DNA from 3 places in the Kribbella sp. NPDC051718 genome. Region 1 is predicted to be linked to each of the others. Evidence: predicted binding sites of a transcription regulator. Region 1 holds the regulator's gene; each other region holds the start of a gene.
The links. Region 1 encodes HrcA, which represses chaperone genes, less so after heat shock. Its sites were predicted from a motif close to TTGGCACTCGNNNNNNNCGAGTGCCAA; they were not measured.
Positions count from the first base shown of each region.

Region 2: the regulator HrcA is predicted to act here: its motif matches at 4,820-4,846, upstream of groL (chaperonin GroEL).
Region 3: the regulator HrcA is predicted to act here: its motif matches at 6,922-6,948, upstream of AB0M15_RS00485 (FmdB family zinc ribbon protein).

Region 1 covers NZ_JBFAYZ010000017.1:79,624-89,971, reverse strand. The annotation lists gene AB0M15_RS39875 (fatty acyl-AMP ligase) at 1-347, opposite strand, end outside; gene AB0M15_RS39870 (acyltransferase domain-containing protein) at 373-2,007, opposite strand; gene AB0M15_RS39865 (NCS1 family nucleobase:cation symporter-1) at 2,059-3,609, opposite strand; gene AB0M15_RS39860 (DUF4870 domain-containing protein) at 3,709-4,080, opposite strand; gene AB0M15_RS39855 (MBL fold metallo-hydrolase) at 4,171-4,959, opposite strand; gene AB0M15_RS39850 (EF-Tu/IF-2/RF-3 family GTPase) at 4,982-5,320, opposite strand; gene AB0M15_RS39845 (ThuA domain-containing protein) at 5,427-6,092, shown strand; gene AB0M15_RS39840 (Gfo/Idh/MocA family oxidoreductase) at 6,077-7,180, shown strand; gene hrcA (heat-inducible transcriptional repressor HrcA) at 7,291-8,310, shown strand; gene dnaJ (molecular chaperone DnaJ) at 8,348-9,490, shown strand; gene AB0M15_RS39825 (16S rRNA (uracil(1498)-N(3))-methyltransferase) at 9,513-10,241, shown strand; gene AB0M15_RS39820 (class I SAM-dependent methyltransferase) at 10,245-10,348, shown strand, end outside.
Region 2 covers NZ_JBFAYZ010000001.1:408,577-418,924, forward strand. The annotation lists gene AB0M15_RS01945 (epoxide hydrolase family protein) at 1-287, shown strand, start outside; gene AB0M15_RS01950 (hypothetical protein) at 247-690, opposite strand; gene AB0M15_RS01955 (GNAT family N-acetyltransferase) at 1,190-2,122, opposite strand; gene AB0M15_RS01960 (DinB family protein) at 2,425-2,946, shown strand; gene groL (chaperonin GroEL) at 3,013-4,638, opposite strand; gene AB0M15_RS01970 (GNAT family N-acetyltransferase) at 4,877-5,437, shown strand; gene AB0M15_RS01975 (RidA family protein) at 5,434-5,862, opposite strand; gene AB0M15_RS01980 (DJ-1/PfpI family protein) at 5,954-6,697, shown strand; gene AB0M15_RS01985 (helix-turn-helix domain-containing protein) at 6,586-6,855, shown strand; gene AB0M15_RS01990 (cupin domain-containing protein) at 6,874-7,398, shown strand; gene AB0M15_RS01995 (TetR/AcrR family transcriptional regulator) at 7,395-7,964, opposite strand; gene AB0M15_RS02000 (MmcQ/YjbR family DNA-binding protein) at 7,995-8,342, opposite strand; gene AB0M15_RS02005 (PspC domain-containing protein) at 8,496-8,816, shown strand; gene AB0M15_RS02010 (M48 family metalloprotease) at 8,972-10,243, shown strand; gene AB0M15_RS02015 (glycerophosphodiester phosphodiesterase family protein) at 10,240-10,348, opposite strand, start outside.
Region 3 covers NZ_JBFAYZ010000001.1:101,076-111,423, reverse strand. The annotation lists gene smpB (SsrA-binding protein SmpB) at 1-385, opposite strand, end outside; tRNA gene AB0M15_RS00535 (tRNA-Arg) at 425-497, opposite strand; gene AB0M15_RS00530 (hypothetical protein) at 530-1,729, opposite strand; gene AB0M15_RS00525 (META domain-containing protein) at 1,930-2,532, opposite strand; gene AB0M15_RS00520 (SigE family RNA polymerase sigma factor) at 2,529-3,023, opposite strand; gene AB0M15_RS00515 (hypothetical protein) at 3,230-3,838, opposite strand; gene AB0M15_RS00510 (hypothetical protein) at 3,953-4,090, shown strand; gene AB0M15_RS00505 (alpha/beta hydrolase) at 4,104-4,715, shown strand; gene AB0M15_RS00500 (GNAT family N-acetyltransferase) at 4,777-5,259, shown strand; gene mscL (large conductance mechanosensitive channel protein MscL) at 5,321-5,728, opposite strand; gene AB0M15_RS00490 (SAF domain-containing protein) at 5,865-6,488, opposite strand; gene AB0M15_RS00485 (FmdB family zinc ribbon protein) at 6,543-6,902, opposite strand; gene AB0M15_RS00480 (penicillin acylase family protein) at 7,074-9,620, shown strand; gene AB0M15_RS00475 (5-formyltetrahydrofolate cyclo-ligase) at 9,621-10,178, opposite strand; gene AB0M15_RS00470 (UTP--glucose-1-phosphate uridylyltransferase) at 10,249-10,348, shown strand, end outside.

The DNA.
Region 1 (10,348 bases):
AGGCCGAGGCCGTCGCTGGCTTCCAAGGCTGCTCTGGTGGTGAGGCCGCAGACCGGCGAACAATCGGCGAGCACGCCATCGAGGCGCTGTCGGTGTCCGGGGAGATCCGGCGGGAACAGCGGGACCGCGATCGTCCGTGCGTAACAGGAGCCGAGCACGGCTACGAGGTAGTCGAGCCCCTGCGGCGCGAGGATCGCGACCCTGTCGCCTGGATCGGCGTTGTCCCGGATTGCCGCGGCGACAGTGCGGGCGCGCGCGTCGACCTCGCCCAGGTCAGTGTGCTTCGCGAGTCGGCGCGGTAGTCGACGTACGTGTAGGCAGGCTGGTCGGCCTTCTCCTTCGCCCACCGCGCGACCAGGTCGACGATCGTGGTCATGGCCGCGGCCAGGGAGCGACCGGTACGTCGGTGACGCGACCCGGTGGCGGGATGATCGGCAGGCCGAGTACTTCGAGCATCGCGAGCTGGGTGTGGAAGGCGAGCGCGTCGGTCGTCAACTCGATGTACCTCTGGTGCCCGTCGTCGGCCGCGCGGTCGAGCAGGTCATCGAGTGCCGCACCCGGCTTCGTTGCGGCGCTCCAGTACTCCGCGCCGAACGGCGTGGCGTCGGTCGAGGTCGCGGAGTAGAACGGCACACGCACCTCCGCCGGCGCCAGATCGGCAAGCATCGGCCCAAGCTGATCCGGCGTCCGGGCCAGCGCCGCGATCACCCGGGCCCCCTCGGTCGCTGTCAACGCCCCGGCCACGACCGCAGCCGCAACCTCCCCACTCCCCGCAGCCACGATCGCCGCCGGCACCACCCCGTACTCCCGCCACACCAACGCCAACGCCACCTGCACCGCAAACCCCACCACCAACTCATCACCCGCCGCCACCACATCCCCAAGCACCACGTCCTTCAACGACACCCCAGCCGCCCAACCCATCAACGGACCAAGCTCAGCAATCACCTCAACGAACCCGGGCACACTCTCGGCCAGCTCCCTCAATCCAGTAGGTGAGGAATTCTGACTTGGGAACACCCATACCGGTTGAGGTGGTGTGGTCTGCACTTCCGCGGCGAAGTTGCCTGGGTGGTGGTTGCTTTGGGCAAGGGCTGTCAGGGCGGCGGTGAGGTCGGCTCGTTGGCGGCCGGTGACGGCGGCTCGGAGAGGACCGCGGCCGAGGCGGCGGGCGAGGGTGTGGGCTACGTCGGCGGTGCTGTTGGCGGAGTTGGTTCGGAGGTGTTCGGCTAGTTGTCCGGCGTAGGCGCGGATGCCGTCTAGAGAGGTGTCTGAGAGTAGGAGGCGGGTCGGGCCGGTTGAGGGAGTTCGGGCGGCGGGGCGGGCTCGGCGTACGACGGCTTCGGGGCAGGAGATGGCTGCGCCGACCGGCCAGGGGATGAGATCGGGGGTGAGGCCGCGGTCGGCGGTCAGTACTGCTTCGAAGAAGTCGCCGTGCCCGTCGCCCTCAGGGTCGGTGCACAGGGCAAGTACTTGGTCGAGATCGCGTTCGGCGTCGGCCAGGCGCTTGAGGACGACCACCCGGCGGCCCGGGCCGTCCAGCACTGCCACCGCCGACTCCGAAACACCAGTGCGCAGAGAAGACATCGCCTCGGCGAGCGAGGTGCCGTCCACATCGCGTGGCGGGATACCGGCGTGTTCGAGAGCCTCCCACGTGACCTGCCGCAGCGTCTGACCGGTTTCGAGGGACCGACGCGCCATCCCGATCACGGCGATCTCCGACCCGGACAGCACCTCCGGCGGGCTGATCGCGACACCATCCGGCTGGGCCGAGCTGAGCAGGCCGCGGACCAACTGGTTGATGGTCGGGTAGCGCCAGACAGACGACGGCTCCAGCCGGCGACCGAGGACCTCCTCCAGCTCACCCGTGGCCGCGACCGCGTCCCGGGAGGCGATGCCGTACTGCTCCAGCAGCCGGTCCGGGTCGACGTCCCCGGGCGCCAGCTCGCAGGCACGGGCGACCCGGTCCACCAGGAAACGTCTGAGGTCGAGCTCGCTGATAGCCATCTCGCGAACGAAGATAGGTCATCGCTTACGGGACACTGGATGGCTGTGACCTCAGTAGCTTTCGACGGCGTGGGTCGGGGCGGGGTGCCGGATGGGGGAGACGATCGTCAGCAGGAGATAGACGAGGAAGCCGGCGACCAGCCCGACGACCCAGGAGTAGTCGTAGAGCGGTTTCAGGAACGGGATCAGGCCGTCGGCCGGGAAGGGGCCGGCGCCGGGGTTGGAGTACGCGCCGCCGACCGCCAGGAGGGAGCCGACGAGGGTGGCGACGACGGCTCGCCAGTTCCAGCCTGCGGCATACCAGTAGCGGCCGTTCGGGAGGTACAGGTCGGCAAGGAAGAGGTTGGTGCGGTCGACGAACCAGTAGCCCGCGATCAGTACGCCGGCCACCGACGCGAGCAGGCCGCCGTAGAAGGACAGCCAGACGAAGATGTAGATCGACGGGTCAGAGATCAGCCGCCACGGCTGGATCACGATGCCGATCACGCCGGTCAGCAGGCCCGCGGTGCGGAAGTTCAGCCAGCGTGGCAGGGCGTTGGCGAAGTCGTACGACGGGCTGACCACGTTCGCCGCTACGTTGCACGACATCGTCGCCAGGATCGCCATGATCAGGCCGATCGTCACCACCACCGGGTTCTCGAACCGGCGGGTCAGCTCGACCGGATCCCAGATCGCCGAGCCGTAGACGATCACCGTGCCGGAGGTGGTGATGATCGAGACCAGCGCGATGAACGACATCGTCGTCGGCAGCCCGATGATCTGCCCGATCACCTGCTGGCGCTGGCCTTTGCCGAACCGGGTGAAGTCGGGCATGTTCAGCGACAGGGTCGCCCAGAACGCGATCATCCCCATCAGCGACGGCGCGAAGATCTTCCAGAAGTCGGCGTCCCAGCCGAGCTTCGACGGTTGCGACAGGATCGGCCCGAAGCCGCCGGCCTTCACCAGCACGGTGATCATCAGCGCCAGGAAGGCCAGCGTGACCAGCGGCGCGGCCCAGTTCTCGAACCGCCGCAGCGCCTCGATGCCACGCCAGATCAGCACCATCTGCAGCGCCCAGAAAAAGAAGAAGCTCAGCCACATGGTCCACGGATGGCCGCCGATCGACGAAGCGCCGGTCCAGCCGGAACCGGCCAGCTCGCCGACGATCACGTAGATCGCCTGGCCGCCGATCCAGGTCTGGATGCCGAACCAGCCGCACGCGACGAACGCCCGCAGCAGCGCCGGGAAGTTCGCCCCGCGGACCCCGTAGAAGGCCCGCGCGAAGACCGGGAACGGGATCCCGTACTTCGTTCCCGCGTGGCTGTTCAGCAGCAACGGCACCAGCACGATCAGGTTCCCCAGGGTGATCGTCAGGAACGCCTGCAGCCAGTTCATCCCGAGCGCGACCAGCCCGGCCGCGAGCAGGTAGCTGGGGATGTTGTGCGCCATCCCCATCCACAGCGCCGCGTAGTTGTACGTCGTCCAGTGCCGCTCCGGCAATCGGGTCGGCGCCAGCTCGGCATTGCCGTACCGGCTGTGCGCGATGGCGGCCGGGTCGGCCAGTTCGACCCGGCCGTCCGGGTGGGTGATCTGTTCAGGAGAAGCCGGGGCCGCATGCGCCATCGTCGCCACCTCGTCCGCAGTCGTGTTTCGGACCAACGTGCGGGATCGCGGACGCCATGTCAACGCATAACCCCACAGCGTGAGCGCCGATCGGGCCGGTTACTTCACCAAGCGAAGGGCGAAGGGGTACCTGTGCGGCTTGCCGTTGCCGGCCGCCATCGTCGCCATGATCGCGAACACGACCGCGAGGATCCAGATCGCCGGCAGCGTGATGAACCCGATCAGCACGAACATCAAGATGTACGACGCGACGTACCCGATGGTCGCGGTGATCTGGAAGTTCAGCGACTCGACCGCGTGCGCGCGGACGGTCGGCGAGTCGCTGCCCTTGACCAGCAGCACGATCAGCGGCGCGAGGAAGCCGAAGATGATGGTGCCGACGTGCGCGACCAGCGACCAGGTCCGCTCCTCGTCCGGCCGCATCGGCTGACCGGAGTACTGCGGTGGCGGCGGCGGATAGTTTTCAGTCATAGGTGGAACCGTAGAAGCCGGCACGCACCTTGAATGCGCAAACGACTGATCGATGCGCAATAGACAGCCGAGCACTGCGCTTTCAGGCAGTTACTCGTCTTTGGCGAGTCCCAGCAGCGGCAGGGTGGGGCGCCGGGGAGCGCCCAGAGTGGCGTAGCCGCGGCGTACCGCCTGCTCGAGGTGGGCCTGCGGCCAGGGCCAGTCGTCGGTGTGGGCGAGCGCGTCCTCGAGCGAGGTGCCGTTGTGGTGCAGGCCGGAAATCGTGTTCGCGACCGTGCCGATGTCGCCGTTCTGGTCGCGGACGAACTCGGCGTCGACGACCGCGCCGTGCCCCGGCACGACCTTGGCGGTCGCGGAGAGCAGCCCGATCAGCCGGTCGACCGTGTCGGCCCACTCCAGCGGGTACGAGTCCTCGCCGTACGACGGCGGCGCCGACTCCTCGATCAGGTCGCCGGCAAAGAACACGTCGACATCCGGTACGACGACCACCACGTCGCCGTCGGTGTGACCGTTGCCCAGGTGCAGCACCTCGACCCGCCGGTCACCCAGCTCGATCACCTTGGCCACCGCGAAGGTGTTGTCGATGGCAACGGTCTCGGCGACGGCGGCGGCCGTGTTCTCCTGCGCGTAGCTCGTCGCGTCCTTGAAGGCCGGGTTGCCGAAGACGTGGTCGAAGTGCGCGTGCGTGTTGACCACCCAGTGGATCGGCGCGTCGGTGACCTCGCGGATGTGACCCAGCAACTCCTCGCCCTCGGCGGGAGTGCCACGCGTGTCGATCACCAGCGCGCCCTCACTACCGACGACCAGCCCGATGTTCACGTCGTACTCCGCGTACCGCCGGACCCAGGTGTGGTCGGCCAACTCCACCCACGAACTCATGCCGACGACCCTAACCGGACGATCAGCGGGAGATGACGTCGCCTGCCAGTACCTGGCTCCGGTCGATGCCTTCGAGCAGCAGCCCGACGTTCTCACCCGCGCTCGCCGCCGTGAGCTTCTTGCGGAAAGCCTCGACCCCGGTGACCCGGCTCATCGCGACCTGCTGGCCGGCGCGCATGATCAGCACCTGGTCGCCTTCGGTGACCGTGCCCGCCGTGATCCGGCCGGTCACCACCGTGCCCCGCCCGGTGATCGAGAAGACGTCCTCCACCGGCATCGTGAACGGCCCGGTGGGTACCACGTCCTGCGGCCGCACAGTGTCCTGCACCCGCGGCTCCTGCTTCCAGAACTTCCATCCCATGGTGGTCGACCCTAGTGCCTATCCAGCCGCCGGGACGGGGGTTGAAGGCCCTCGATCTGCCGCCTAGGGTCGCAGAGCTGAACCGATTCATCCGATCTCTACACCGATGAAGCAACCGAAGGGCGGCGGCGTGACGACACGACGGGCACTGGTAGTCCGGGGTGGCTGGGAAGGACATGTCCCGGTCGAGGCGACCGAGCTGTTCATCCCCTTCCTGAAGGAGAACGACTTCGAGGTGACGGTCTCGGACACGACCGAGAGCTACCTCGACCTGGACGGCGTCGACCTGGTGCTGCAGTGCATCACCATGAGCGAGATCACCGGCGAGCAGGTGAAGGGCCTGGAGACCGCGGTCCGGGCCGGCACCGGCCTGGCCGGCTGGCACGGCGGCATCATCGACTCGTTCCGCAGCAACACCGACTACAGCTTCATCACCGGCGGCCAGTTCGTCGCGCACCCGGGCGGCGCGGTCGACCACCGGATCGAGATCGTCTCCGACCACCCGATCGTGGAGGGCCTGACGCACTTCGACCTCCGCACCGAGCAGTACTACGTGCACGCCGACCCGACCAACAACGTGCTCGCCACGACCACCTGCCGGGCGCACCCGGACTTCCCGTGGATCGACGGCGCGACGATGCCGGCCGTGTGGACCCGCACCTGGGGCGAGGGCAAGGTCTTCGTCTGTACGCCGGGCCACACCGTCGCCGACCTCGACACGCCAGAGGTCCGCACCATCGTCGAGAGGGGCCTGCTGTGGGCGAGCAAGTGACCAACGTCGGCATCGTCGGCACCGGCGTCATCAGCGGTACCTACCTCGAGCACCTCGCCAAGCTCCCTGGCGTCCAGGTGGTCGCCGTGGCCGATCTCGACCTCTCCAGGGCGCAGACGATCGCCGACCAGAACCCGGGCATCCGGGCCCTGACGTCCGACGACTTGTTCGCCGACCCCGAGGTCGACATCGTCCTCAACCTGACCATCCCGGCCGCGCACGCACCGGTCCACCAGGCGGCGCTGCAGGCCGGTAAGCACGTGTACGGCGAGAAGCCGCTGGCTGTCGACCGTGCCGAGGCCGAGCCGTTGCTCAAGCTCGCGGCGGCCAGCAACCTCCGGATCGGCTGCGCGCCCGACACCGTGCTCGGCACCGGTACGCAGACTGCCCGCGTCGCGCTCGACCGTGGCGACATCGGCGTACCGACCGCAGCGACGGCATCCTTCGTCACGCCCGGGCATGAGCTGTGGCACCCGGCGCCGGAGTTCTACTACCAACCAGGTGGCGGCCCGCTGCTCGACATGGGTCCGTACTACATCACCAGCCTCGTCACGCTGCTTGGGCCGGTGAAGAGAGTCACTGGTCGGGCCGGGCGGTCGCAGCAGCAGCGGAAGGTCCACACCGGGCCGCGAGCCGGGGAGACGTTCCCTGTCGACGTACCGACGCATGTGACCGGCGTACTGGAGCACGAGTCGGGTGCGCTCACCACCGTGCTGATGAGCTTCGATGTGTGGGCCGCACGGCTGCCGCGGATCGAGATCTACGGCACTGAGGGCAGCTTGTCCGTTCCGGACCCGAATGGCTTCGACGGCACGGTGGAGATCGCCACTGCCACCAACCGTGACTGGACGCAACTCCCTGTAGCCGGTGGGTACGCCGGAGCCGGGCGCGGCGTCGGTGTGGCCGACATGGCTCGTGCACTACGCAACAACGAGCCGCACCGGGCGGACGGAGCGCTGGCGTACCACGTGCTCGACGTGATGGAGTCGCTGCTTGAGTCTGCAGCTCAGGACCAGTCGGTGGACGTGGCGAGTACGGTCGAGCGGCCTGCCGCCGTACCTTTGGGAGCGTCTCCAGAATCCGCCTGAGATCCGTCCCACGCCGCTACGCGTCGGTAGGTGTCGTGCGGGCTCGGTAGACTGGCACTCGAAACTCGGGAGTGCCAACCCGAGGGGCCGACGTGAGAGGGGTGGTGCGCGTGCTGGACGAACGCAAACTGGACGTGCTCCGGGCCATCGTCGAGGACTACGTGGCCACCCATGAGCCGGTCGGCTCGAAGACCCTGGTCGACCGGCACAACCTCGGTGTCTCGCCGGCCACGGTCCGCAACGACATGGCCGCGCTGGAGGAGGAGGGGTACATCACCCAGCCGCACACCAGCGCCGGCCGGATCCCGACCGACGCCGGCTACCGGCTGTTCGTGGACAAGCTGAGCACGGTCAAGTCCCTGTCCGCGGCCGAGAAGAAGGCGATCTCGTCCTTCCTGGTCGGCGCGGTCGATCTGGACGACGTCGTACGCCGTACGGTGCGACTGCTCGCGCAGATCACCCGGCAGGTCGCGATCGTCCAGTATCCGACGCTGAGCCGGTCGAGCGTGCGGCACATCGAGGTGGTCACGATGACCCCGCGCAGGCTGCTGCTCGTGCTGATCACCAGCACCGGCCGGGTCGAGCAGCGGATCGTCGAGACGCACGAGGACGTCGACGAGCAGCTGATCGCGGACCTGCGTTCGCGGCTGAACACCGCGCTCACCGGACAGCGGCTGACCGACGCGGCGACCTCGCTCGCGAGCGTCACCGAGACCTTCGCACCGGCCGACCGATCGCTGGTCGCGGCCGTCGTGACGAGCCTGCTGGAGGCCTTCACGGTCGAGGGCGAGCAGCGGATCGCGGTCGGTGGCGCGGCCAACCTGACCCGGTACGGCGACGACTTCGAGCGCAACGTGAAGCCGGTGCTGGAGGCGCTCGAGGAGCACGTGATCCTGCTGAAGCTGCTCGGCGAGGCGACCAACCCGCAGACGCTGACGGTCCGGATCGGCCACGAGAACCCGTACGAAGGACTTGCCACCACCTCGGTCGTCGCCACCGGCTACGGCTCCAAGTCGGAGGCGCTGGCCACCCTCGGCATCGTCGGCCCGACCCACATGGACTATCCGAGCACGATGGGCGCTGTCCGCGCCGTCGCGCGCTACGTCAGCCAGATCCTGGCCGACTCGTGAACCACCCCCGCACACTGCCTACCAAGTGGTCTGGAGTATGAGCACCGATTACTACGCCGTCCTCGGCGTCAGCCGCGACGCCAGCCAGGACGAGATCAAGAAGGCCTACCGCAAGCTGGCCCGCCAGTACCACCCGGACGTGAACGACTCCGAGGACGCGCACCACAAGTTCCAGGAGATCGGCCGCGCGTTCCAGGTGCTGAGCGACCCGCAGAAGAAGCAGGTCCACGATCTCGGCGGTGACCCGTTCGCGAGCGGGCCCGGCGCGGCCGGAGGCGCCGGCTTCGGCCAGGCGTTCACCTTCACCGACATCATGGACGCCTTCTTCGGCCAGACCGGCGGGGCGACCCGCGGGCCACGGCCACGCACCCGGCGGGGCCAGGACGCCCTGATCCCGCTGCGGATCGACCTCGCCGAGGCGGCCTTCGGGACGACCCGCGAGCTGAAGGTCGACACCGCGGTGCTCTGCCCGACCTGTTCCGGCTCCGGCGCCCAGGTCGGCTCCGAGCCGGTCACCTGCGAGATCTGCCACGGCCGGGGCGAGGTCACCCACACCCAGCGCTCGTTCCTCGGCGAGGTCCGGACGATGCGTCCGTGCCCGAACTGCCGCGGCTTCGGGACCACCATCCCGAACCCGTGCGTCGAGTGCGCCGGCGACGGGCGGGTGCGCTCCCGGCGTACCGTCACCGTCAAGATCCCCGGTGGCGTCGACAGCGGCACCCGGGTCCAGCTGACCGGCCAGGGCGAGGTCGGCCCGGGCGGTGGCCCGGCCGGTGACCTGTACGTCGAGATCGAGGTCGAGCCGCACGAGATCTTCACCCGCAGCGGTGACGACCTGCACTGCACGGTGACGCTGCCGATGACGGCGGCGGCGCTCGGTACGACGATCGACCTGCCGACGCTGGAGGGCGAGACGACGCCGCTGGAGATCCGCGCGGGGACGCAGTCGGGGACGGCGATGACGCTGACCGCGCGCGGCGTACCGCGGTTGCGGCACGCGGGTCGTGGCGACCTGATCGTGCAGGTGATCGTCGAGACGCCGACCAAGCTGGACGACGCGCAGAAGGCGTTGCTGCAGCAGATCGCCGCCGCGCGTGGCGAGGAGCGGCCGGTCGGTCATGTCCAGGCGGCGCACAAGGGTGTCTTCGGGCGCCTGCGCGACGCCTTCGGTCAGCATTGAAAACGACTTAGGCTGCCGGGCGATGGGACTCGCGGTCTTCTACCTGCCTGACCTTGGCACTGACACTGACGGCCCCGAGCTGGTACTGGACGGGGCCGAGGGTCGTCATGCGGCCGTCGTACGCCGGATCGGCCCCGGCGAGCGAATCCGGCTGACCGACGGCCGGGGCTCGTTCGCCGAGGGCGCGGTCACGGCTTCGAACAAGACCGGCCTGACCGTCGCGGTCGACCATCGTGGTGAGGTCGACGCGGCGAGCCCGCGGCTGGTCGTCGTACAGGCTCTGCCGAAGGGGGAGCGGGCCGAGCTGGCTGTCGAGATGCTCACCGAGGTGGGCGTCGACCTGATCGTCCCGTGGAACGCGGACCGCAGCCAGTTCCGCGCCAACCCCGAGCGGGTCGCCAAGACCGAGAGCAAATGGCAGTCCTGGGCCTTCGAGTCCAGCAAACAGTCCCGCCGCTCCTGGTTCTGCGAGGTGGCCCCGATCGCCTCCACCTCTGAGGTCACCAAACTCGTCGCCGACGCGGCCCTCTCCGTGATCCTCCACGAAGAAGCCACCACCCCGATGGCCTCGCTGGAACTGCCCACGGATGGTGACATCGTCATCGTCGTCGGCCCCGAAGGCGGCATCACCCCGGCCGAGCTCGAAGCCTTCGCGGCAACCCCGGTCCGCCTCGGCAGCACCGTCCTCCGTACGTCGACAGCGGGCGTGGCCGCCGCATCAGCCCTACTCGCCCGCTCCCGCTGGAGTTGACCCTTGAAGGACTGGCTCGAATGGCACCAGGACTACGACGACGAGTCCTCTGAGCTGAGCGGCCGCCTGCGATCGGTCCAGCAATCGATCCGCGCTCACCTGGACGC
Region 2 (10,348 bases), on a different contig from region 1:
CCGTCTACGACGGAATGGCCGCATGGAAGGCGATCGTCGCGATGCAGTCGGGCGGTGGCGGCTGGGGTGACGCCAGTGATGGCTCGGGCGAGGCTTGGGGTGCGGTGGCCGGGCCGCCGACTGGGGTCGCGGTGTTCGGGGACGAGACGGCGATCAAGAGCCTGACCGATCCGGCGGGCGAGATCGAGCACTGGGTCGAGTACGAGCGCGGCGGTCACTTCGCCGCGATGGAGGTACCGGAGCTACTCACGGCCGATCTGCGAACCTTTTTCCGCCCTTTGCGCTGAGCCACTCGACCGCCACCCCGCCGAGCACGATCGGCAGCGGCCAGGTCCACGGATGATCAGGCACGTTGACCACCAGAACCGCCGTCCACAAGGCGATCCAGCTGCCACCGTAGCCGCGGAGCACACCCCGGTACCAGAACTCACCGGTCGACTCCGCGGCTCGCTGGCCGAGGTACACGAACAAGTAGGCGGCGATCGACAACGGCCAGAACACCCACAACCGCCCCCAGTCGTACGGCACCATCACCAGCGCCGTCAGACAGATCAACACCACCGCCCAGTGAAAAACCTCCCCCGCCCAGGTCAGCTTCCGCCGCACCAACGTGACAACAACCGCCAGCGGCCCGAACACCATCCCGACCAGCCCAGCCACCACATGCAGAATCAGCGCGATGTCACGCATCAGCCGAACAACCTGACATGTCAGCGAACCCTAGCCCTCCCATTCCCCCGCGTCTCCCCCTCAACCCAAGGAAAATCCCCACGCCGGCGCCCCGGCGCTGAGCTCCCACCCACCCGGCGCGCGGGCTCCTACGTCGCCCGCTTGGTGAGAACGAACTGGTTGCCACCGCGCCCGAATGACGTCACGACTCAGAAGGCCCCCATCGCGAAGCCGCCCGAAGCGAGCACCCCGCGACTCCCGAGGCGTTGGGCCAACTAGCCAGATGGCCTGCGAACTCGAGTTCGCAGGCCATCCGCAGCTGAACCGATGACCGAGAGGTCGCGAGTTCCCCCACCCTGCAAGGGATGCAGCGGCTGCAACCCGAGTCACCTCCCCAAGCGGCTCCGCGGCAACCACCCGCTCTCACCAAGCGGGCGGCGCAGCAGCCCGCGCCCCAGGGTGGGTGGGAGCTCAGCGCCACGGGAGCGACGCAGGAGCGAGCGCCGACGTCGGGAATCGGTTAGCGGATGGGGTAGCTGGCGACCATTCGTACTGCGTGGTTGCGGTAGCCCAGTCGTTCGAAGCTGGCGGCCATCGGTTTGTTGGTCAGGTCGGTGTCAGCTCGGATTCGGTCGGCGCCTGTTTCGACCAGGAGGTGGGTGATCTCGGACAGGAGGTCATCGCTGTAACCATGACCTCGGTGATCGGGTAGTACGCCGAGATACCCGACGACAGGCCCGCCGTTGTTGGCTGACGGAAGGGCGAAACCGACCAGAGAGCCGTCAGCGTTGTAGGCAAGGCGCCACCACGAGCGCTCCCCCGGCATCGACTGGTAGATGTCCAGGTCTTCCTTCGCAGCGCCGTCGACCCCGACTCGCGCGACCGCCCGGGCAGTCGCAGCGTCGAGGCTGCCTTCGATGACTCGGCGGAAGACGTCGAGGAAGGCCTCATCGTCGGCCGGCTTGAAATGCAGGCGGGTTGAGCGCAGAGGGAGGCCGTCGGATGGCGTCCACTCGTAGCGCAGGCGTTCGGTCAGCTGAGACAGCCCAGCGCCGGCCGCAGCCGCGAGTCGCGGCTCCAGCTCGGTGACCACAGAAGGCTGATCGCGCCAGCCGGTCGGTAGGAAGATGTGGTACTCCGGCTCCTCCCCGTCCGTCGGGAAGGTGTCCAGCGCGTGCCGGATCAACGAGGTCCAGGCAGCGACCCGATCGACGCCCGGTACGGCGTACAGGCCGTCGATGCTGAACGGATGGGCGAACTGCTCCATCCCCCACCAAATGGCGAGCGCGATGATCTTGCCGTCATCCTCGGCGACCCACGACCACTCGTGGCGATAGGCGCCGGTGAGCAGATAGGAGTCCCAGCGCTCACGCGTGACGGTGTTGAGCGACTGGTCGGCGATCAGGGTGTGGATGATGTCGAGGTCGGCCTCGACGGTGTTGCGGATCTTCACGAATCCTCCAGAAAGGAGGCGCGCGGCTCCGCTCAGTGCGAGCTGGACGAGCGGATCAGGCGCGCCGGAACAAGAGCTTTCATCGGTCGCTCCTTCCACTCGAGGGGTCGTTCTCGCCAGGCAGACACTAGAACCTGGCCGAGGTCACAGTCCACCGATTATTCACGATCGAGATGGGCCCGGTACGCCGTACCGTCCGCCGTCACCGCGATCCCCTCCTGCGGCCTCAGCACCCTGCCGCCGCAGGCGACCATTACGCGTCCTTCTGTCTGGTGAACGAGAACGGCTGAGAGAATCGGCCGGTGACGTCAGACATCCAGAACGTATTGCGCAACCAGTTCGAGCTCACCTGGGCGCTGTTCGAGTACCACCTGGAACGCCTGACCCCGGAGGATCTGCTCTGGGAACCGGCCAAGCTCTGCTGGACAGTCCGCCCGGACAGTATCGGTAACTGGCGGGCGGACTGGTCCGACAGCGCGCTCGATCCGATCCCGGTCCCGACGATCGGCTGGCTCACCTGGCACATCGGCTGGTGGTGGTCGACCGCGGCGGCCCACGCGCGCGGCGCAGTACCACCGGACCGTACTGCGGTGTTGTGGCCCGGCGACCTCGCCAGAACCCTCGGCTGGATGCGGGCCCTCCGCGACCAGTGGTCCCACGTCCTCGAGGACATCACCGACCTCACCCGCCCGGCCGTGTTCCCCTGGCCGCCGGAAGCAGGGCGCTCGACGGCCGACCAGTTCGCCTGGGTCAACACCGAGCTGATGAAGAACGCCGCCGAGATCGGCCAGCTCCGCCTGCTCAAAGCAGCAGCAGACGCATAAAAAGAACCTGGCCCCGGGCGAAGTGCCCGGGGCCAGGTTCTTTGTACAGAAGGAACTTCTAGGAGATCAGAAGTCCATGCCGCCCATGTCGGGCGCGCCACCCGGAGCGGCCGAGGCCTTCTCCGGCTTGTCGGCGATGACGGCCTCGGTGGTGAGGAACAGGGCCGCGATGGACGCTGCGTTCTGCAGCGCCGAGCGCGTCACCTTGGCCGGGTCGATGATGCCGGTGGCGATCAGGTCCACGTACTCACCGGTTGCGGCGTTGAGGCCCCAGCCCGGCTCGAGGTTGCGAACCTTCTCCACCACGACGCCACCCTCGAGGCCGGCGTTGAAGGCGATCTGCTTCAGCGGAGCCTCGACCGCGGACCGCACGATCGCGGCACCGGTGGCCTCGTCACCCTCGAGCTCCAGCTTCTCGAACGCAACGACCGAAGCCTGCAGCAGCGCCACGCCGCCACCGGCGACGATGCCCTCTTCGACGGCGGCCTTCGCGTTGCGAACGGCGTCCTCGATGCGGTGCTTGCGCTCCTTCAGCTCGACCTCGGTGGCCGCGCCGACCTTGATCACCGCAACGCCGCCGGCCAGCTTGGCCAGCCGCTCCTGCAGCTTCTCGCGGTCGTAGTCGGAGTCCGACTTCTCGATCTCGGCGCGGATCTGGTTCACCCGGCCGGAGATCTGGTCGGCGTCGCCGGAACCCTCGACGATGGTCGTCTCGTCCTTGGTGACGACGATCTTGCGGGCCTGGCCGAGCAGCTCCAGGTCCACGGTGTCGAGCTTGAGGCCGACCTCCTCGGAGATGACCTCACCGCCGGTCAGCACGGCGATGTCGACCAGCATGGCCTTGCGGCGGTCACCGAAGCCCGGCGCCTTGACGGCGACGGTCTTGAAGGTGCCCTTGATCTTGTTCACGACCAGGGTCGCGAGCGCCTCACCCTCGAGGTCCTCGGCGATGATCGCCAGCGGCTTGCCGGTCTGCATGACCTTCTCCAGCACCGGGACCAGGTCCTTGATGCTCGAGATCTTGCTGTTCACCACGAGGATGTACGGGTCTTCGAGGACCGCTTCCATCCGCTCGGTGTCGGTCACGAAGTACGGCGAGATGTAACCCTTGTCGAAGCGCATGCCCTCGGTGAGCTCGAGCTCGAGACCGAAGGTGTTGCTCTCCTCGACGGTGATGACACCTTCCTTGCCGACCTTGTCCATCGCCTCGGCGATGATCTGGCCGACCTGGGTGTCGGCGGCGGAGATCGAGGCCGTGGAAGCGATCTGCTCCCGGGTCTCGACGTCCTTCGCCTGGGCCAGCAACTGCTCGCTGATGGCCTCGACGGCCTTCTCGATGCCCTTCTTCAGGCCCATCGGGTTGGCGCCGGCGGCGACGTTGCGCAGACCCTCGCGCACGAGCGCCTGGGCCAGCACGGTCGCCGTGGTGGTGCCGTCACCAGCGACGTCATCCGTCTTCTTGGCAACTTCCTTGACGAGCTCGGCCCCGATCTTCTCGTACGGGTCCTCGAGCTCGATCTCCTTGGCGATGGAGACACCGTCGTTGGTGATCGTGGGGGCGCCCCACTTCTTCTCCAGCACGACGTTGCGGCCCTTGGGGCCGAGCGTCACCTTCACGGCGTCGGCGAGGGTGTTCATACCCCGCTCGAGGCCACGGCGCGCCTCTTCATTGAAAGAAATCAGCTTGGGCATTCTCCGCGAGTCCTCCCGCGTCGAGTTTTTTGTTCAGCCGGCCGGATGCCCGCGACGGACGGTGCTATCGGTGCGGCGGTCACGTCCCGCCACGCCTCCGGCACCTCATCGAGGCCGTCTATGGTCACACCGTCCGGGCGCGAGCAGTTATCACTCTCGCCCATCGAGTGCTAACCAAGTATTAGCACTCGACCCAAGCGAGTGCAAGCCAGCCCCCGGTCCGCAGTACGGTGCTGAGATGACTCTGGAGGTCGTACCGGCCACCCCGGACCGCTGGCCGGACGTCGTCACCGTGATGGGCGACCGCGGCGACCCGGCCCGCTGCTTCTGCCAGTACTTCCGCCTCCGCGGCAAGGAGTGGTCCGACACCTCCCCCGCCGCCAAGCGCGAGGCCCTGCGCGCCCAGATCGCCTCGGACCGCCCACCAGGCGTCCTCGCAACAGACGCCGGTACGCCGGTGGGCTGGTGTGCCGTAGCTCCCCGCTCGGCCTATCCGCGCGTACTCGCCTCCCCCAACTGGCGCGCCGACGATCCCGACGCCTGGGTGGTCACCTGTTTCGTCGTACCGGTCGGCCACCGCCGTCAGGGACTGGCCGGTGAGCTCCTCCAAGGAGCGATCCACTTCGCCCGCACCCAGGGGGCCGAAGTACTGGAGGCCTGCGCGGTGGATCTCTCCTACATGGGCCGGATCCCCTCTGCTGACCTCTACCGCGGTCCGCTGTCCGTCTATCTGGAGGCAGGCTTCGCGGAGGTGAGCCGGACGTCGGCGCAGTGGGTGCTGGTTCGCAAGGAGCTCTAGAGCTTGGCGATGAACTTGATTTCGATTAGTTGGCCGGGGAGGGCCAGGCGGGTGATTCCTACGAGGGTGCTGGCGACCTGGGGGTCTTCTCGGCCGTATGCGGCCTTGCGGACCGGGCCGGCGGCTGCGAAGGCTGACGGGATGTCGAGGACGTAGAGGACCTCCTCGACCACGTTCTCCAGGCCGGCGCCGAAGCGGCTCAGCAGGTCCGCAGCGTTGATGTAGGTCTGCCGCATCTGGTCGGCCATCCCCGAGAAGTCCGTCACCTCGCCGGCCGCGTCGAGCGGTGCCGGCGCCACCAGGTTCTCGCCGGCGTGGCCCAGTTGGCCGGAGAGGTAGATGGTGTCCCCGTGCCGGACGGCCTGGGCGTAGCCGTACACGCTCTCCCACGGGAGCCCGAAGCTCTCCACCTGTGTCGCGGTCATGTCTCTCCCGATCCGAAAGCTGAATATTGAATCAACCGTAGGATTCGAGTACCGCCTGTCACCAGCGGCGACGATGCCAAAGGAGGCAAGGATGATGCCAGGCCTGACGGTCGCGATCCTCGGCGTACCGCGCCTGATCCCGCTCGATCTGAGCATCCCGCTGCACATCCTCGGCCGGTACGCCGGTTACCGGGTGACCGTCTGCGGTGAGGCGATGTCCACGCAGCCACTGGCCGCGGCGGCCGACGCCGACATCATCGTCGTACCCGGGTACGACGACCCCGAGCTCCCACCACCCGCCGAGTACCTGGACCTGCTCCGCGCAGCCGCCGACCGGGGCGCCCGGCTGGTCGGCATCTGCACCGGGACGCTCGCGCTGGCGGCGGCCGGCGTACTGGACGGCCGGGACGCGACCACCCACTGGGAGTACGTCGCCCGCCTTCGCGCCGACCACCCACTCGTCAACGTCCTGGAGAACCGCCTGTACGTCGAGGACGGCAAGATCCTCACCTCGGCCGGCGGCGGCGCTGCCATCGACGCCTGCCTGCACTTGATCGCCTCCGACGTCGGCGCCGCCGCCGCGTACGAGGCCGGCAAGCACGTCGTGGCCGGCCCGGCCCGGAGCGGCGATCAGCGCCAGTACGTCGACGTACTGACCCCGCCCCGCTCAGACCTGTCGACCACCCGCGAGTGGCGATGCAGCAGCTGGGCGAACCGCTCACCGTGCGGCAGTTGGCCGAGCACGCCAACCTGCCGCGCCGGACCTTCATCCGGCACTTCACCACCGAGACCGGGATGCCCCCGATGCAGCGGGTCGCCCTGCAGCGCCTACTGAGCGCACGCCGACTCCTGGAGACCTCCGACTGGTCGGTCGAGCGGATCGCCGCCACCACCGGCTTCGGCAGCGCAGCGAACTTCCGCACCCACTTCCGCCGCGCGGTCGGCACCACGCCCAGCGCCTATCGCAAGTCGAGTTACAATCAAGGCCTGTAACGAAACAGGAGGTGGGCGATGACTGCCGAACTGTCCGTACTGCGCCCCGGCGAAGGCGAGTCCGTCGCCATCCCCGGCTTCGGCGCCGTCTTCAAGCTGGCCAGCCGGGTGCCCGGCGCTGAGGTGTCTATCGTCGAGCACCCGTTCGCCGTCGGCACGATCACGGCGCCACACCGGCATACCCGGGAGGACGAGCACTCGATCGTGCTCGCAGGCGAGATCGGGTTCCGCTCCGACGACAGCGAGGTGGTGCTCGGCCCCGGCGGCTACATCACCAAGCCGCGGGGCCAGCTGCACGCGATGTGGAACGCCGGCGACCAGCCCGGGCGGATCATCGAGGTGATCACCCCTGGCGGGTTCGAGAACTACTTCCGCGAGCTGAGTGAGCTGCTCGCGGAGCCGGCGGACGGAGTACAGGTCGTTGCCCGCCCTGGGTTCGCCGAGTTGGCCGAGAAGTACGGGCTCACCTATGGCGAGCCGGACTGGCTGGACGATGTCGTGCGGAGATACGGATTGCGCCCACCGACACACGGCCGCAGCTAGGCGATCGCGGGCCAGAGGGCGGCGACCACGGCTGCCGGGATTTGTTCGCGGGGGTCGCCGCGGTAGTACGCGGCGAAGTAGCTGCCGAAGCACAGTGTCGCGATGGTGTGCCGGTCGAGGCCGGCGCGAACGGCTCCGCGCTCTTCGAGCCGGCCGAGCAGGTTCTCGAGGAGTGCGAGGCGTGGCTCGACCGCATGCTTGCGGAGGATCTCCAGCAGCTCCGGCGTCCGGATCGCCTCGCCCGCGAAGTCGGCCATCAGCACCATCGCATCAGGGTTGTAGTACGCCGGATCCAGCCGCCGGACCGCCTCAGCGAACGCCTCCCGCGGCGCCAACCGACTCAGGTCCAGCGTGTACAGGTCCTCCTGCTTGCGGAATCCGTAGTCCAGCGCGTCGACCACCAACGCGAACTTGGTCGCCCACCGCCGGTACAGCGTCGGCCGGCTGACCCCCGCGTCGGACGCGATGTCGCCGATCGTCATCTGCGCGTAGCCGTCCCGGACCAGCCGGTTGCGGGTCGCCTCGATGATCGCCTCGTCGAGCTCCGCATCCCGTGGCCGCGCCATACCCGGATACGTTACAGCCAGTGGCTGGAATCAATCCGGACCTCCATCGGTCAGCTGGGCGACCAGCATCTTGGGCGCCGTCAACCGCCAGGCCTCGGTCAACAGCTCCCGCAGCTCCCCTTCATCCGCGACAGCGAGCTTGACCTCCAGCCACGCGAACCGCCCGGACGCCCACGACGGCGTGTAGACCTCGGGATCCTCCGCCACCAGCGCCTCCTGCTCCTCGCGCAGCGCCTTCAGCATCACCGACGTCTCGTCCGCCGACAGGTAGACGAACCCCTTCTTCCGCACCTTGAACGCAGGCTGCCCGGCCCACCCCACATGCTCCTCGACCCCGGGCAGGGCGAGCAGCATCTTCGTCACCGCCTCAGCATCCATCCCCTGACGGTAAGACCTTCCACCGACAGAAAATATCGAAAGTAGTCAGGGGCCCGGACCCGCCCCGGCTGACCCGGACCAGGGGTGCGACCAGGGTCGGGTCGGTACCGATCCCGATGTGGGGAAGGGGTCCGCGGCGGCAGAGTAGTGGACATGACGAACTCCACTGCACCGTTCTCGAACCTGTCCGGCAAGTCGCTTCGCCGCTCCCGTAACCAGCGGATGCTCTCCGGTGTTTCCGGTGGCCTGGCGGAGTACTTCAACATCGACGCCACGCTGGTCCGGCTGGCCATCGTCGGCCTGACCCTGATCACCGGCGGCACCGCGCTGATCGGCTACGTTATCGCCTGGATCGTGATGCCCGAAGCTGACGGCAAGGCCGTCTGGCAGTCGGTCCAGCAGCCCCAGCAGCAGTCCACCCCCGAGTCCGACATCGCCGCTCGCATCTACGACGACAAGCCGCCGGCGGCGTGACGGGCGGACGCACGGCAGCAAGGTGACAGCGCCACCAGATAGGCCACCGGCGCCCCACCCTTGCTGCCGTGCCGACCGACGCCACACCCTGCAAGTTCGTGCAAAAACAGCTTTGACAGCGCTCAGCGACTGACCTCGCCTGCCACACTCCTCAAGTGCAGACCGACCAGGGGGCCAACCACTGCCCCAAGTGCGACCACGAGATCGCCGTAGATCCGCAGCACGTGACGTGGTGTGACCAGTGCGACTGGAACGTGGACCCGACCGGCCCGACCCATCAGGTCTCGGCCAGGCGACGGCGACGCGAGCATCGACTGGCAGACACTCTGTACCGCGAGCTGGAGCACGGCGAGATCCGCCGGCCGGGCTGGACCGTCGCCCGGGTCGGTACCTATCTGCTGTCGACGCTGATCCTGGTAGTACTCCCTCTGGCCGGCCTGGTCGGCGGCGTCTACGCGCTGGTCTCGTACCGGCCGCTCTGGATCGGCATCCTGCTGTCGGTCATCCCGTTCGGGGTCACGTTCCTGCTCCGCCCCCGGGCCCACCACCTCGGCCCGGACGCCCATGTCGTGCACCGAGAGCAGGCTCCCCGGCTCTTCGCCCTGGTCGACGAGATCGCCGCCAAGATCGGTACCAGGAGCGTGGGGTTCATCGAGCTCAGTCCCTATCCGGCGATCGGCTTCAGCAAGGTCGGGTGGCGGATCACGCCGGTGATCAACATCGGCCTGCCGCTGTGGGCCGGGCTCGGGCCGCAGGAGCGGGTCGCCGTACTGGCCCATGAGCTCGGCCATGGCAAGAACGGTGACGGCCTGCACCGCTGGGTCGTCGGCTCGGCGGTGGACGCACTGGAGGAGATCCAGATGACGTCTCGCAACGACGAGTCCGATGAGTACCGGCTGGAGCTCCAGACCTATCACTTCAACGGATACAGCAACAACGCGGTCAACAGCTTCCTCGACGCGACGATCGGCTCGCTGGCCCGAGGTGTGCAGTGGTTGCTGACCACGGCGGACCTGAGAGCCCAGCAGCGCGAGGAGTACCTCGCCGACCGGCGATCAGCGGAGATCGCCGGCTCGGAGGCGGCCGCTGGCGCCTTGGAGCGGTACGAGCTCGCCTCGACCTCGTACCGGGCCATGGAGCAGGCACTGCGCTTCGGCTCGGACGTGGACCCGCTGGAGGCAGCCGCCGGGGCCGTCCAGGAGATCCCGGCCCGTGAGGTCGAGCGGAGGATCCGGGTCAGCCGGCTGCGGGAGACCCGGAGCGACTCGACTCACCCGCCGACGAATCTCCGCGCGAAGCTGATCCGGACCAGGCCCGCGCAGGACCCGCTCGTGGAGCTGGAGATCGAGGAGAGCCAGGTCATCGACAAAGAGCTGGCCGAGCCTGCGCGGACCGTGCTGAAGGAGCTGCGGTCCGCGCTGCGCTAGACCCTCAGCGACGTCTTGGCGACTGCGGCGACGGCGATGTCGGGGTGGTCGGAGAAGACGCCGTCTACGCCGGTGGCGGCGAAGCGAGCCAGTTCGCCGGCCAGG
Region 3 (10,348 bases), on a different contig from region 1:
TCTTCCCCCGGGCCAGCGCGATCTCGACCTTCGCCCGCCCGTCCTTGAAGTACAGAACCGTCGGCACGATCGTCAACCCACCCTCGTTGACCTTCCGCTCGATCTTGTCGATCTGCGCCCGATGCAACAACAACTTCCGCTTCCGCCGCGCCCCACCCTCATACCACCGAGCCTGCGAATACTGCGGAATATGCACCCCGTGCAACCACAGCTCGCGATCCTCAACCTGAGCAAACCCACCCACCAACGAAGCCCGCCCAGCCCGCAACGCCTTCACTTCCATCCCCTGCAACACAATCCCCGCCTCCCAGGTCTCACCCAGTTCATACTCATGGGCAGCCTTACGGTTCCGGGCGATCACAGGGTCGGCATCGGGCTTCTTCACTCTCTGATTCTGCCTGCCCCGCAGCACGGTCGCAGTGGGTGCCCCCGGCAGGATTCGAACCTGCGACGCACGGTTTAGGAAACCGACGCTCTATCCCCTGAGCTACGGGGGCGCACGTGTGGACCGGGGTTAAGGGTAGCGGAGTCAGCCGATGACTGCGTTGACGCCTAGGTGGCCGGAGATGGAGGCGTAGCGCTCGGCATAGAGGGTGATGCAGTTGGAGGCGGTGCAGCCGCCGCCGGCGAAGGAGAGGCCGCGGATGGTGGCGCCGGAGCCGGGGGAGGTTGTGTAGATCGGGCCGCCGGAGTCGCCGCCGCGGATGGCGATCGCGTTGTCGCGGGTTGCCCGGATGACGTAGGTGGTGCAGCCGTCCGTATCGCAGTACTTCGCGCTCAGGGACTTCACCGTGAGGCGGCACATCGAGAGGCTCTTGTAGCCGGACTGGCAGATGAACGAGCCGAGGGCGGGGTCGCCGGCGGCCTTGACTGTCCGGGTATCCACGGAGTCGCCTGGGCCGTCCGTCCAGATCTTGGCGCCGTACGAACTGCCGGTCAGCAGCGACTGGTCGTAGTCGGGGTAGTTCGTCCGCACCGACGTGGTGCCGTAGTAGTTGGTACCCGAGTTCCAGACGGTGCCGACGCCGCCGCAGTGGCCGGCCGTCACCGAACCGCGCTGGCCGTTCGATCGCTTGACGACCGAGAAGCCCGCGGTACACAACTTGAGCGCCGACTTGATCATCGCGCCGCCCCAGTGGCCGCCGGTCGGAGTGTCGCTCACTCGCGTCGTCCGCTGCAGGCCACCAGCCGATACCCGTACGCCGTCCAGCGACTGCAACGCCGCGACGGATGCGGCCGACGTGGAGGCCTTGTCGTACTCGACGACGACGTCCTCGGTCGCCGGGTCCAGGTCCGCGCTGTACGTCGTCTTGGCCGCGTCGGTCCACGAACGCGCGCTGATCCGGTTCCAGGCGTCCGCGATGGAGCGGGCGGAACGGCAGCTGCGCTCGAGGCCGAGCATCTTCTGCCCAGCGGCCGGAACGTTCTTGGAGACGGCGGCCTGGTACTTCTTCTCGTCGACCACCGAGTCGTCCACAACGACCTTGTAGCCGGTCTCAGGCGAGCCCAGTACGCCGACGATGCCCTGACTCAGCCCGTACGGAAGACCCGACGTCGGCCGCCCGGTCACGTCGAGCGGCTCGATCGACCGGACGGCGCTGGTCACGCCCTCGGCGATCGCCTGGCCGAGCGGTCGCGGATCCTGCGCCGAGACGGGCTGGGACAGCCTGGTGGCGTCCGAGGACGTCGTCGTCGGGTCGGCGTGGTTGCACACCGTGGCCTTCGTCACAGTCGTCGGAGTTCCCGGCGCAGCCGTCGACGGCAGGGCCGAGAGTGAGGCGGTTACCAGTGACACTGAGCTAAGAGCGAGCAGCGGAACGGTAGCTGAGAGTCGCACTAAGCTCCCCAATCGGTGGACGGCCTCCGTGAATCGTCCGGTCAGGGACAGCTCATAGTCAATAGGCGATCACCGTCCGCAAGCAAATTTGACTACCGTGCGCGAGCGTATCTCGCAACTTCTCGCCCGTCGCCGGCGTAGAAGGTCAGGCCGGTCTTGTCGCTGGTGATCCGTTTAGCGGCCGCCAACACAGCTGTGTGCGGGACGTTGTCGCAACCGACCATCCGTTGGCTGCCCGACTTGCTGCTGAACTCGCCGCGCTGACCGATCGTGTAGGTGCCGTTGATCCCGTTGCAGCCGTCGGAGCCGACCCAGGTCCCGTCGGCCTTGAAGGTGATGGTCGGGACGTCCGGCCGGGCTGCCTTGAGGGTGGTGAAGCCACTGAGATGCACGGGTCGCCAGGTGCCGACCAATGATTGGGCCGTGGCTGCAGGAGCCTGAGCATTCGAGCCGGCCGCTGCAGGGTTGCTCCCTGCCGGCTGCGGGGTCGATTGGGATGGACCGGCCAGGCTGAAGCTGACCGCGGCGACCACGGCCACCGCGGCTGCGGCGGCACCCGAGATCAGCCAGGTACGCCGCTGGGCCTGCTGCGCGCCGACGGTGGCCCGGCCGACCAGGTCGGCGGACGGTGGGACCGAAGCGGCGGCGCGCTCGAAAGTGGCGCGCAGATCGTCTTCCAGCTCTGTCTTGCTCACGACAACCTCTCATCAACACGGTGGGACTGCCTCGTCTTGCGGAGCGCGGCGAGGGCTCTACTCGCGGTCGCGCGCACCGAGGACGGTTTGATGCCGAGCAGGTCGGCGATCGTCCGGTCGTCCAGGTCCTGGTAGTAGCGCAGCACCAGGACGACCCTTTCCCGGGCCGACAGCGTGGCGAGGGCTCGCCAGAGGTCGTCGGAGTTCACGATGTCCGTGGCCGGATCCGGCACCGTGCGATCGGTGTCGAGGTCGGCCGCCGGGGCCTCGGTGAAGGACCGGCGACGCGTCATCGACAGGTAGGAATTGATCAGGATCCGGCGCACGTAGTGGTGCGGGTCGTCGGCCCGCTGCACCTTGCGCCAGGACCGGAACGCCTGCATCAGCGCGATCTGGGCCAGATCCTCCGCCCGCTGGTAGTCGCCGGAGACGGTGAAACCGAGGCGCACCAGTTCCTGCCCGCGCGCGGACGCGTACTCCTCGAACTCCACTCGCAACTCCCCAACTGGGCGTACAACACCTCACACCTATTAGACGCAGTGTGCTACCCAGGGTGCTGCAGAGATTCACACACAGTTCGATCTCACCGCGGGAAGTCAGCGGGAGAGGCCGAGCCGCCCGCCTTGCGGGTGGAACCCACAAGGCGGGCGGGGTGACCCCGGCCCGGACGGCTTCGGGGGGCACGTCCGGGGCAGGGTCAGCGCAGGCCGAGCGCCTTGATCAGCTCGGGGGAGACCTGCCGCGGCGACGCGAGCTCGCCGGGCTTGCCTTGTCCTTCCAACGAGGTCGCCACCAGCTGGCGGCAACCGAACGCCTCCGCGGTGTACGAGAGCACGCCGCGGTCGTTGTCGGTGAACCGCAGCACGTAGGTCGGCCCCAGTTCCTTGGTGCACATGGGCGGCTTCTTGGGCACCGGCTTCGCGCTGTTCACCAGCGCGAACAGGTCGACGGCCTGGGCCGCGGTCCGCTTGGAGGTGACGGTCGCATAGTCCTGGCCGGTCGCCTGCGCGTCGTACTGGCAGATCGTGACGCTGACCGGCTGGAACAGGGACTTGGCGGTCCCCTTGCCCCAGACGGCCTTGCCGACGGCGTCCCGGACGGCGGTGATGGTGTCCGGGCAGTCCATGCTCGGTTTTCCGCTCGGGGTGGCGGTGGGCAGTGTTGGTGGCGTGCTGGGGGTGGTCGGCGGTTGGCTGGGCTGGGCGCCGGCGCCGCTGGAGTCCTCGTTACCGCAGGCGGCGGTAAATCCGAGCACTGTCACGACGAGCGTCGCCCCGATGAAGCCCCGTGTCCTTGATGCACTCACGACTCGGTCCTTCCGGTTGGGCAAGGAAACCCATCATGGTCGAGGAGGATCTCACTGGTCGTGGCAGAACTGTCACGGCACTGCGTCTATCTGGTCACGAGGTAAAATGGCCGCATGACGAGCCCGTACGAAGACGACGAGCCGCTGCTGCCCGAACAGACCCGCGACGACGACCCGCGGACCTGGGGTGAGAACGACTTCAGCAGCGACGACGACGAGCGAATCCTGCGCGAGGTCCCGCCGCACCACTGATCGGTCGCCCTCGATGAGCACGGTCTTCCTGGTCCACGGTGGCTTGTGGGAACCGATGAACGCGGATCGCTTCTGGCGTGCCCCGGGCATCGTCGCCGCACTCGAGGCGCGCGATGTCAGCGTCCTCGCGCCCGATCGTGCCCAGTCGCCAGCCAGCTGGACCGAGGAAGTCGCCGTACTGCGTAAGCGCCTTCCCCAGGAACCGGTGGTACTGGTCGGCGCCTCCAACGGCTGCTCAGTTGCTGCCCTACTCGCCATCGAGCACCCAGAGTCGGTCGAACGACTCGTCCTCGCCTGGCCGGCGACGAGCGGCGACCCGGTGGTCGACGAACGCACCCGGGCAGGTTTCACCTCCAGGGGAGCATCAGCAGCCATCGCTGAGGAGCTGCTCGCCGCGGACACCCTGCGTGGAGTGCGAGACGAAGACCTTGCCCTGTTGAGTATTCCGGTGGCTGTTCTCCCTTCGGTACCGGAGAATCCGTCTCACCAACGCAAGACGGTCGAAGCCTTGCTGCGCCTGATCCCTGGCAGCCGCGAACTCACCGGTTGCCCGGAGCCACCCACCCCGGACTTCCCGCCCCACAAGGACGAACTGGCCGGGACGCTGGCTGCTTTCATCGGCTGATCCGATCGCACCGTGACCGTCGTACTGTGTTCGGTCGGTGTCGTTCACGAGGAGAGTCCTGATGGAACTGCGGTCGTTCGAGAGTGCGTACACAGTGCTCGTGGCGGGCTGGGCGACGACAGCGCAGGAGGTCGCGTTGCTGACCGGGCGGGACGAGTACCCGTTCCCGGCCGACATCCTGACCAGCTGGCGCGCGATCGCCGACGACATCCAGTCCTACCTGTACTTCGACGGCGAGACCCCGGTCGCCTACGGCGAACTCTGGCTCGACGACGAGGAAGACGAAGTCGAGCTGGCCCGTCTCATCGTCGACCCAGCCCTGCGCGGCAAAGGCATCGGCACCGACTTCGTCCGGGCCCTGCTCGAACCGGCCCAGTCAGCGGGCTACGCCGAGATCTTCCTCCGCGTCCGCCCCGACAACACCCAAGCCATCCGCGCCTACCTCCGAGCCGGCTTCCAGCCCGTCGCCGCCGACATAGCCGCCGAATGGAACAAACCCCAACCCATCGACTACACCTGGCTCCAATACCCAACCACTGCCTGAGCCGCTCGGCCGGCTGCGATGTGCCGCAAGAGCGCAGCCGACCGGACCTGCAGTACCTCGGTCAGGACAGCGGGCGGGCCCGCAGAGCGTCGCGGATCTCTACCAGCAGCTCCTGGTCCATGGTCAGCGTGTTGGGCTCTTCCTCGGCGGTGCCGGCCTTCGCGGCGCGACGGTCCTGGATCTTCTTCATCGGGACGACGAGCACGAAGTAGACGACCACGGCGGTCAGGAAGAAGACGACGGCGGCGTTGATGATCGCGCCGAAGTCGATGACGGTCTTGGGGTTGCTGTCGTTGAGCTGGACGGCCAGGCCGTTGACGTTCGATCCGCCGATGGCGGCGATCAGCGGGCTCACCAGGCTGTCGACCACGGTCTTCACCACGGTGGCGAAGGCGGTGCCGATGACGACCGCGATGGCGAGGTCGAGGACGTTGCCTCGCAGCAGGAATTTCTTGAAGCCATCGATCATTTTGCAGTGCCTCCACGATGCGGGGCCCGGGCGGACCCTCGGCTGGGTACCCGCAAAACGTAGGTCTCCGCCCGCTGGATCGCGAGCGACCGCGCCGCATCACGACAGATCGCCACCGTCCGTGTCCGATAGGTGATCAGCTCGTGTCGGGTGTCAGGGCGAAGCTGATCCGCGTGTTCGCCGTCGCCTGAGCGATCCGGCCGATCACGTCCCGCCCGGCAGCGATCACCACCAGCGCGCCCGAAGCGCCGGTCGGCGACTCGCGCGCCGCGGGCAACGCGATCACGCGCACGGCTGCGGCCAACGGAGTCGCGGCGTCGACGGGAGTGCTCGTTGCGGCGTACAGGTCTATTCGGTCCCCGACTTGGAGCAGGGTGGTCAGGTCGGCGTCGTCGATTCGGACTGGATAGGCGAATTGGCCCGCCGGGAGTGACGCAGGGGTGAGGAAGCGCGCATCGGTGAGTGGCTCGCCGGAGCGCACCGGCCCCGCGAGGACGCGGCTCGCGACGTCGCTGCCCGGCTGGAGGGCACCGGCGGGCACGACGGCAGCGGGTAATCGCAGGGTCCGAAGGTCGCGCGCGGTCGGCGGCGAGCCACCGGCCAGGTCTCTGGCGGCGGCGAGGACGGCCACCGTCGGTGGTGGTGGCGGGGAGAGGGCGGCCATGCCGCAGTACACGGCTGCCGCCGCGGACACTCCAGCCAACAGGCGGCGGCGCCGGCGAACGGCTTTCAGCAGGTCACGAAGAAGAAGTCGGCTCATGCCAGGGAAGGTACGAGCCCGGGAGCCCCGTCTTCGGTTTGTCCACAGAGAAATTCAGGCGGCGCTGGTGCTGCTCGACGACGACCCGGACGACCCGGACCCGGAGGAGCCCGACGACGAGGACGAGGACGACGAAGAGCTCTTCGACGAATCCGACGACGACTTCGACCCGTTGGACGAGGACTCCGACGACGAGGAGGACGACTCGCTCTTGGCCGGCAGCGTGCTGGTCCCCGAGGACCGGCTGTCGTTGCGGTAGAAGCCAGAGCCCTTGAACACGACACCCACGGCGTTGAACACCTTGCGCAGGGTTCCCTGGCACTCGGGGCAGACCGTCAGGGCGTCGTCGGTGAAGCTCTGGCGGACCTCGAGCGAGTTACCACACTCGGTGCACTGGTACTGGTACGTCGGCACGTGATTCCCCTTCAGGCCGCTGGCACTCCTACTACTCGACTGCTAATAATGCGTTACGGGCCCGAAGTATTCCAACTTCAGGCCGAGATCTCCGGTCTAGACCGCTCTGTGTCCACAGGTTTTTGGGGAGCGGCATTTGGGGTGCGCGGCCGGATTCTCTAAGTTTGGTCCGTGCGTCGCCTGCTGCGTGTCATCGTCCTGTCCGGAATCGTGTTCGCCACCCTGCTCCTGGTGGTGGCCGGGACCGGCGTCTTCGTCGTCCGCCACTCCTTCCCCGGCTACGACGGGACGGTGGAGCTGACCGGACTCGACGCGGACGTGGAGGTGGTCCGCGACGGCAACGGCATCCCGCAGATCTACGCCGACAAGCCGGGTGATCTGTTCGCCGCCCAGGGCTACGTGCACGCCCAGGACCGGTTCTTCGAGATGGACTTCCGCCGCCATGTGACGGCCGGCCGGCTGGCCGAGTTGTTCGGCAAGGACGCGCTGGAGACGGACAAGTTCGTCCGCACGCTCGGCTGGCGGCGGGTCGCGGAGAAAGAGCTCGCCCTGCTCACGCCGACCACCCGGCAGTACCTGGACGACTACGCCCGCGGCGTCAACGCCTATCTGGACACCCATGAGGGCTCCGCCCTCAGCCTGGAGTACGCCGTACTGTCACTGAAGGACCCGACCGGCCCCGACTATCACCCGGAGCCGTGGACCGCGGCCGACTCGCTCGCCTGGCTGAAGGCGATGGCGTGGGACCTCGGCGGCAACATGGACGACGAGATCACCCGCACCAAGCTCGCCGCGAAGTACCCGACCGCCAACATCGCCAGCCTCTACCCGGACTACCCTTACGAGCGCAACGAGCCGATCATCGCGTCGGCCGGGGTGACCAAGGGCGGCACGTTCACCACCGCGTCGGCCCCGCCGCCGCAGCGCGGCATGCTGACCAAGGATCTGCTCAAGTCGCTCGACACCATCGACAAGGTGGCCAAGGGCCTGCCGGACCTGATCGGCCGCGGCGACGGCATCGGATCGAACTCCTGGGTCGTCTCCGGTGAGCACACCACCACCGGCAAGCCGCTGCTGGCCAACGACCCGCACCTCGGCGCGACGATGCCGGGCATCTGGACCCAGGTCGGCCTGCACTGCAACAACCTCGGCACCCAGTGTCCGTACGACGTGTCCGGGTTCAGCTTCTCCGGCCTGCCCGGTGTGGTGATCGGCCACAACAACTCGATCTCCTGGGGCTTCACCAACCTGGACCCCGACGTGACCGATCTGTACCTGGAGAAGTTCGCCGGGCCGAACGCGGTGATGTACGACAACAAGCGCACCGGCCTGGCCCGGCGCGAGGAGAAGTTCAAGGTCGCCGGCCAGGACAAGGAAGAGACGATCATCGTCCGGGAGTCCCGGCACGGCCCGATCATCTCCGACGTCGGCGACGACGAGCGCGAGACCGGCGAGCTGGCGGCGAAGAAGCTGAAGAGCCCCGAGGCGTACGGCGTCGCCATCCAATGGACCGCGCTGACCCCGGGACGGACCGCCGACGCGCTGTTCGCGATCAACCGGGCCCAGAACTGGACCCAGTTCCGGGCCGCCGCCTCGATCTTCGAGGTCCCGTCCCAGAACCTCGTGTACGCCGACCGCGAGGGCCACATCGGCTACCAGGCTCCCGGCCGGGTTCCGATCCGCAATGCCGGCTTCGGCGACTGGCCGGTGCCGGGCTGGGACTCGCGGTACCACTGGAAGGGCTACATCCCGTTCGAGGCGATGCCGACCGAGGCCGACCCCGACGACGGCGTGATCGTGACGGCGAACCAGGCCGTGGTGCCGCAGACGTATCCGTACCACCTGACCGACGACTGGGACTACGGCTACCGGTCGCAACAGATCCTCGAGCGGGTCCGGGCCGCGGGCAAACTCGACGCGAACTCGATGGCCTCGATCCAGCTCGACACCAAGAACCGCAACGCCGAGCAGCTGATGCCGTACCTGCTGCACGTCCAGATCAACGACGAGTTCGACCGGCAGGGTCAGGACACGTTGCGGACCTGGGACTTCACCCAGCCGGCCGACTCCGCGCCGGCGGCGTACTTCAACGTCGTCTGGCGCAATCTGCTCCAGCTGACCTTCCACGACCAGCTGCCGGAGAGCACCTGGCCGGATGGCGGGTCACGCTGGTTCGAGGTGATGCGCAACCTGGTCACCCAGCCGAACAGCACCTGGTGGGACAACCTCGACACCACCCAGCGGGAGAGCCGCGACGACATCCTGCGCGAGGCGCTGGTCAACGCGCGGGCCGAGATCACCACCAAGATGGCCCGCGAGCCCTCGAACTGGCAGTGGGGCCGGCTGCACAAGCTGACGCTGACCAACCAGACGCTGGGCAAGTCGGGCGTCGGCGTGGTGGACAAGCTGTTCAACCGCGGCCCGTACGAGCTGGGCGGCGGCTCGTCGATCGTCGACGCGACCTCGTGGGACGCGGCTGAGGGCTACGCGGTGACCTCGACGCCGTCGATGCGGATGGTGGTCGACCTGTCCGACTTCGACAAGTCGCGCTGGATCAACCTGACCGGCGTCTCGGGGCACGCGTTCTCGTCGAACTACATCGACCAGACCAAGCTGTGGGTGCGCGGCGAGACGCTGCCGTGGGCCTACACCCGCGGCGCCGTCGAGGCGACCCGCAAGCACACGTTGACCTTCACCAAGCCGGAGAAGGACAACTAGCTAACCGAGCTGGACCAGCCGGGTCGGGGTGAGTGCTGCCTTGACGGGCTGGTCGTGCGGATCGGACGGGAGGTCGTCGAGGATCTCGGAGTCGTTGACCACGGCCCAGGTCGGAGTACCGGGGGAGACGCGCGCCAGAGCCCGGTCGTAGGAACCGCCGCCACGACCGAGCCGCACGCCGTGGCGGTCTACCGCGAGCGCCGGGCAGATCACCAGCTCGGCGGAGGCAATCGCGTCGGCACCGAGGTCCACAGGCGGCTCTGAGAGGCCCAGCCGACCAGGGACCAGGTCGGCCGCGCCCGGGGCGATACCCCAGCCCAGGTCGTTGTCGGCGTACAGGACCGGCAGGAGGACCTCGCGGCCGGAGGCGAGCAGCCAGTCGATCAGTGGGCCTGTTTGAGGCTCATTGGCCATCGAGACGTAGACCGCGATCGTCCGCGCGGCCACCACCTCGACCTGCTCGCGGGCGACCGCCAGCAGCCCAGGTCCAGACATTGCGGCCGTTACACGCCGGGCGGCCAACAGTTGCGAACGCAATGCCGCCTTGGAAGAGAACACAGCGTGATCCTAGAGACGCGTAGTGACGTAGTTGACGTCGCGGTGAGGATGCCTACCCTAGTGTTGGGTCATGAGTGAGGCAGGTCTCCAACAGGCACAGGAGAAGATGCGCGCGGCCGGAGTCGCCGACGTCGCGGTGAAAGTCTTCTCGCACTACTACCGGTTGTTCG